Regions from separate parts of the Apibacter sp. B3706 genome, predicted to be linked through region 1. Evidence: riboswitches for the same ligand, from Rfam matches in the RefSeq annotation. Region 1 holds a riboswitch; the other holds the start of a gene.

Region 1 (3,590 bases):
TCAATTCCGATATAATTTCCATTTATCCGGATCTTTTTACTGCTCCTCCTTTCATTCTGAAATGTTTTTTTTATAATAAATATAAGTTTTTTAGTATTTTATATAAATTGGGTTTGGTATCTAACACTACTAAAACTAAATATTGGATATTAATTTCAATACTTATGGGTGTTCATAAAAAAGAATTTTGGCTTAAAACTTGGGAAAATATTAATGGAAAAGTTGATGAAAAAAAACAATTATACAATGCTACCCTGTATTTTAGAAAGCATAAACACAAAAACATGATCGCTCAATTAAATCATGAAGTTATGAAAACTACGTTTAATTCTTCTGCTACCAATTCCTATCATAATTATGGATTTGATTTTGATGTTAATCAACTTAATTATTTAATTAATGAAAAATGGTATAATGATGCATTTGATCCCATGCAAAATTTTCCTAAGGATTTCTCAGAAGATTACATCCTATCATTTTTGAAAATTGAAAATAACCAAAAAATAAAACCGGAAGAATGGAAAAAATGGTCAGAAAAATTTAAAAATCAATATAGGATTCAGGGGTGTGTTGTTGATGATTAAAAATATCATTTATTAAATTAATCAAATCAAAGAGCAAAAAAAATAAGCAGTGATTTACTGCTTACTTTTTTTAATATCATAAATTAATCTAAGAAGTCATTACTCCTCTTCATCATCTTCGTATTTTTCGATTTCAGCATCGCAAAAATCGAATGCTTGTTGAATCAATGAATTTACTTCATTAGCAACCTCTTCCTCTTCTCCTTCCAAATCATCAAACCATTCAACCTCCTCTTCTTCTACATTTAATATAAATCTAGGATACTCTGTATGCACAACAAATAAATCTTCAGGAAAATCTGAATTGTCTGCCATTAAAAACTTAGGTAATTTCATATTGTCTTTATTTAAATTTTTATTCGTCTAATAATTCTTTTAACTTAATTAATTCTGCCTTCACTAACTCTAAACGAGCAATGATTTCAACTTTTTTGGATAAATTTTTTTGTGATTGTAAAACAACTTTTGCTCCTTCTAAGGTATATCCTTTTTCTTTTACTAAATGAAAAATTATTTTAAAATTTTCAATATCTTTTGGGGTAAAAAAACGGTCACCTTTTTTATTCTTTTTGGGTGAAATACTATCAAATTCTTTTTCCCAAAACCTTATAAGTGAAGTATTAACATTAAAAGCCTGTGCTACTTCGCCTATAGAATAATATAATTTTTCAGGAAGTTGTACGTTCATTATTCAAATCTAATGATTTTTTAATTCAACTTACTATTGTTCGTTTAAAAAATTAATCTTTTTTTAGAATTATTAGTACTACCCAAATAATCTATAAGGATGCCCTAAAAATATTTATTTATATTTGCCTAAATTTGGTGATTGTTATTTACCGATAAATACGCAATCTTAAAAGGGAATTCGGTGAAAATCCGAAACAGGCCCGCTGCTGTAATCTTCTAGTACGTTTTAAGAGATATACCACTGAGGAGTTGCTTTCTTGGGAAGGTTCTTAAAATGAAGTAAGTCAGAATACCTGCCAAATTTAACTATAGTTTTACAAGTTTACAAGCTTTCGTGGAACAAGGCTGAAACATTAAAAGCATTTCATATTCACTTTTCCTGTTTACTTTTCCGGAAACTAGTTTACTATATCTGTAATTTAAGATATTCGACTCCATGATGATGAACATCAATCATAAATATAGTGTATTTGCTTTTTTATTAAGCCTGATGAGTCCATTATCTTATTCCCAAGAAAAAAAAGACAGCATTACTGTAACAGAATTACAGGAAATACTGGCAACGGGAAAAAGAAATGATAAGGGAATAATTCCTTTCCAAGAATTGAAAGGAAAAGAATTAGAAAATCGAAACAGCTCTTCGGTAGCTGATGCCGTACGATTATTTTCAGGAATTCAACTTAAAGATTATGGAGGTGTAGGAGGAATGAAAACAGTTAACATTCGAGGAATGGGAAGCGAACACGTGGGGGTATTTTATGATGGAATAGCCATAGGAAATGCTCAAAATGGTATGGTTGACTTAGGAAAATTTTCCATGGATAATTTAGAATCAATATCAGTATACAACGGACAAAAAAGTCAAATTTTCCAACCCGCTAAAGATTTCGGCTCTGCGGGAAGTATCTATTTAACTACCAAACGTCCTGTTTTTACGGGTGAAAAAAAAACTAATATAGGTGCCACCTATCGTTCCGGATCGTTTCATTTAATTAACCCCTCCCTCCTATGGGAACAAAAATTATCCTCATTAATTTCATCTTCTCTTACTATGGAATATATTAATTCAGATGGAAAATATAAATTTCAACAAAAGAAAGGTAATTGGGATACGATCGCTGTAAGACAAAATGGTAACATAAGTGCTTTTCGAACAGAAGGAAATTTATTTGGTACCCTACCTAATGGTAAATGGAATCTGAAAGGATATTATTATGATTCAAGCAGAGGAATACCCGGTGCCGTTTTAAAAAATTCGTATAAAAGGTATCAGTTTGCTCAACAATGGGATCGTAATTTCTTTTTGCAGGGTTCTTTTGAAAAAATAATCAGCACAAAATACAGAATAGCATTAAACGCTAAATATGCTCATGATTTTACCCATTATAAAAATTTAGAAGTTTTTAATGACCCTATTTGGGGAAATAAATTTTCCAATCGTATTAATAATACTTATAAGCAAGATGAACTATATATTTCATCTTCACAACTGGTTACTTTATTTTCTTTCTGGGATATTTCTTTATCTGCAGATTACCAACATAATGGAATGAATGCCGATTTAAAAAATTTCTCTTCTCCTTCGAGAAATACAGAAATGATCGCTTTGGCTACTGCTTTTCATTGGGATAAAATTAAAATTCAAACAAGTGTTTTAGGTACATTTGTGCAAGAAATAACGAAACACATGAACAGTATGGGTACAGCTTCAGACAGAAATGAATTTACCCCAGCTGTTTTCTTAAATTACCAACCTTTACATTCTAAAGATATTAGCATTCATGGTTTTTACAAGAGAATTTTTAGAATGCCAACATTTAATGATTTATACTATACGGATTTTGGAAATTCAAACTTAAAACCTGAATATACTAATCAGTTTGATGCAGGTATTCGTATAAATAAAAACTTTACTTCCGGTAGTTGTACTCATTTTGATTTTACTATCGATGCCTATTATAATACGGTCAAAGATAAAATCATAGCTTATCCCAAAGGACAACAATTTCGTTGGACCATGTTAAATTTTGGTAAAGCACGCATAAAAGGATTAGATTTATCTTCTAAGACTTCAATATTAGTAAAAAACGTTTTAGTTTCAACCTTTATAACCTATACGTATGAAGATGCACAAAATTTATCTTCTCCTATTTTAAATTATAAAAATCAACTTCCTTATATACCTTGGCACAGTGGAACATTTACTTTAGAAGCTGCTTACAGAGATTGGAATCTAAATTATAGCTTTATGTATACGGGAGAACGGTACAATTCTCCTTCTAATAATCCTGAAAATCATGTAAAAGCTTGGTATAC
Region 2 (3,590 bases), 920 kb from region 1:
AAAATGCAACTCCTTCTAATTGTTCTCCAAAATATTCCACCATGTCGTTTCGTTCAAACTCCCCGTGAACCAATACATCTATACCTATTTTTTCTTGGAATCGTATTGTTTTTTCAATTTCCTTTTTAATCAGCTCTTCATATTCTAAAGGTGTTATCAATCCTTTTTTTAGTTTAGATCTCCAACTTCTGACTTCGGATGTTTGAGGAAATGAGCCGATCGTAGTTGTTGCAAATAAAGGCAACTGCAAGGCTTCAGATTGTTTTTTCTTTCGTTCTGAAAATACGGAATTTCTTTTATCTTCTACTTTTTCAATATTCCTTATTTTTTCTTTTACTTTTTCGTTATGTATTAAAGCTGATGTTTTTCTGCTGGTTGCAGCCGCTATATTTTCCTGTAATTTTTTTTGTAAATCCGGGGAATCTTCTTTAGACGCAAGCTTTTTTAAGGTTACTACTTCATCGATTTTCTGTTTTGCAAAAGCCAACCAATTTTTAATTTCCGATGAAAGGGCTTTTGTATCTGTTTCCAATTCCAAGTCAACCGGACTATGAAGAAGTGAACAAGAAGGAGCTATTAAAATTCGGTCTTTACCAATTTTGGAAACAGCTTTTTGAATAAGTTTCAAAGATTTTTCAAAATCATTTTTCCATATATTTCTTCCATCAACGATCCCTAAAGAAAGGATAAGTTTTTCCGGAATTTTATCTAAAACTTCATCTAATTGTTCCGGACAACGTACCAAATCTATATGTAATGCTTGTACGGGTAGATTAAAAGCAAGTGCTAAATTGTCTTTCAATCCGTCAAAATAGGTAGTTAGTATTTTATTTATATAAGGAAATTGTTTATGTATTTCTTTATAGGCATATTGGAAGGAGTCTTTCGCTTTTTCATCCAAATCCAAAGTTAAGAAAGGCTCATCAAACTGCACCCATTCAACACCTTCTGCCTTTAATTTATTTAGGATTTCTATATAGACAGGAAGAATATTTTTTAGTAAATCCAGCTTATTGAAGTTTTCCTCTTTTTCTTTTCCCAACAACAAATAAGATACAGGGCCTATTATAACCGGCTTTGTATGGATTCCCGCATTTTTAGCTTCTAAATATTCATCAATAATTTTTGTTGAAAACAAGGAAAATTTCTGATTACTTTCAAATTCAGGGACAATGTAATGATAATTGGTATCTAACCATTTGGTCATTTCCATGGCTTTTATATCAATGCCTTCTTTTTGATGTCCTCTGGCCATGGCAAAATATAAGTCTAATTCTGTATTTGATTTATCCAGTATTACCTTATTATATCTTTTAGGGATAGCTCCGACCATTAGTGACATATCAAGTACCTGATCGTAATAAGAAAAATCATTAGATGGGATCCAATCAATCCCTAATTTTTGTTGAGTTACCCAGTTTTGGTGCCGGATATCTTTACTTGTTATCATCAGTTCTTCGACTGACGCTTTACCTGCCCAATATTTTTCACAGGCTTTTTTAAGTTCTCTGTCACTACCAATACGCGGATAGCCAAGATTGTGTGTTTGCATTTTTATAACTTTTTAAACGATTATATTATAAAAAGCTCTTATTGCTAAACTTCACAATGCTCTCTTTCTTTGTTAAATAAAATCAAATTTCAAAACAATTTTTGACATACAAGTAAACTAATTATTCTAATGATCTTAAAGTTTCTTGTAGTCAAATTATATTTTTTGTGATCTTGCTTTTACTCGCGAAAGCATTGTCAATTAAGAATAGGCAGGTCTCCTGGCTTATAACATTTTATCTACCTTCTCACCGTTTAAATCGGCAATGGTTTTTATTGATAAAATTTTTTTTAGGTTACTTACAGTTGCGCGTCAGCTCATGATTCACACATGATTCCCTATTAAGTCGTTTTTACACAGCACCTTATTCTTGTTGATAAAGAAATTAAGTAAAGAACTTATATATACAAAGATAAAAAACCTTTGCTTTTATTTCTTTATTAAAATAAATAAAAATTAAAACTTGGTTTTTGTTTTTATTTTACTACTATTTTATGTTTTTATTAGTATAATTCTTTAAGTTGATCTTTAGAAAATCCTTTAAATTCAGATAAGTTTCCATTTTTAATTTTTAATACCCATTCAGGATCTGCAAGTAACGCTCTTCCTACTGCTATTAAATCAAATTCGCCTGCATCTAATCTTCTATTTAATTCGTTAAGAAAATTATCAGAAGCCTCAAAACTTTGTCCTTTGAATGCGCCTAAGAAATCTCCGGTGAGCCCCACAGATCCAACACTTATGGAAGGTTTGCCCGTTATTTTTTTTGCCCATCCTGCAAAATTTAAATCAGAATTTTCAAATTCGGGTTCCCAAAATCTTCGTTGTGAGCAATGAAAAATATCAACTCCGGCATCTGATAACGGTAGTAACCATTCTTCCATTTCTTCCGGTGTCTTTGCCAATTTAGCGGAATAATCTTGTTGTTTCCATTGTGATAAGCGTAAAATTATAGGAAAATCTTCTCCTACCGCATTTCGAACCGCTTTTACAACTTCAATGGCAAAACGACTCCTTTCGGCCAGGGTAGCTCCTCCCCATATATCATTTCTTTTATTGAGCTTATCCCAAAAAAATTGATCGATCAAATATCCGTGCGCTCCATGCAGTTCCAGGGCATCAAAACCAATTTTTTTGGTTTGGTAAGCTGCTTCTGCAAAAGCCTCAATTGTATTTTCAATATCATTTTCGCTCATTTCTTTTCCGGCTTTTGTTTCCGGATTTAATAGCCCGGATGGTCCCTCAAAAGGCTCTGATGGTTTCCAGTTTTTATGGGCCGGTATTATTCCCATATGCCAAAGTTGCGGAGCTATTTTACCACCTTTAGCATGAACTTCTTCAACCACCTTTTTCCAACCTTCTAAGGCTTGTTCTCCATAAAATACAGGTATATTGGGGTCATTGGAAGATGCCGCCCTGCGAACAACGGTTCCTTCTGTTATAATTAAGCCCACTTCGGCCTGTGCTCTTCTTTGATAATAATCAGCTATTTGTTTTCCGGGTATTCCATCATAAGCAAATGATCGGGTCATAGGCGCCATGACTATTCTGTTTTTTAATGACAGTTTTTTTGATGTAAACGGTTGAAATAATTTATGTACCATTTTAATTTATATCGTAGTTATTATTTAATTTCATATTCTAAACGAATGGTAATGCTTGCTGTTTTTTTCTTGGATGATACATTAAATGCTCCTCCCCAAGAGTAATCATCTTCAGATGAATTTTGAGCAGTTATTTGAAAAACCCCTTGATTGGCATTCTTTAATTTGCCTAATTTACAACCGGCGTTAATTGCTATTTCTTCTGCTCTTTTTTTTGCATCTTTGGTTGCATCTGAAATCATCTGTATTTTTAAATCAGATAATTTAGTATAGTAATATAAAGGCGATCGGGAATAGAGTTCTACTCCGTTATTAATCAATTCTGTAATTTGACGGGAAAGATCTTCTACTTTTTTCACATTTTTAGATTCTATGGTTATGGTTTGATTTAATTCATACCCTGTAAATATATTTTGATTTATTCCTTCTTTGTA

The links. Region 1 has a riboswitch for cobalamin ahead of G8C41_RS02450 (TonB-dependent receptor). Riboswitches for the same ligand answer to the same signal wherever they lie in the genome.
Region 2: it holds a riboswitch for cobalamin, as region 1 does, so the genes downstream of both, metE (5-methyltetrahydropteroyltriglutamate--homocysteine S-methyltransferase) here and G8C41_RS02450 (TonB-dependent receptor) in region 1, are expected to answer to the same signal.

The regions. Positions count from the first base shown of each region.
Region 1 covers NZ_CP049715.1:555,827-559,416, reverse strand. The annotation lists gene G8C41_RS02465 (glycosyltransferase family 2 protein) at 1-584, shown strand, start outside; gene G8C41_RS02460 (hypothetical protein) at 684-920, opposite strand; gene G8C41_RS02455 (MerR family transcriptional regulator) at 940-1,272, opposite strand; cobalamin riboswitch at 1,391-1,590, shown strand; gene G8C41_RS02450 (TonB-dependent receptor) at 1,711-3,590, shown strand, end outside.
Region 2 covers NZ_CP049715.1:1,929,547-1,933,136, forward strand. The annotation lists gene metE (5-methyltetrahydropteroyltriglutamate--homocysteine S-methyltransferase) at 1-1,552, opposite strand, end outside; cobalamin riboswitch at 1,745-1,934, opposite strand; gene G8C41_RS08410 (NADH:flavin oxidoreductase) at 2,056-3,156, opposite strand; gene G8C41_RS08415 (SIMPL domain-containing protein) at 3,177-3,590, opposite strand, start outside.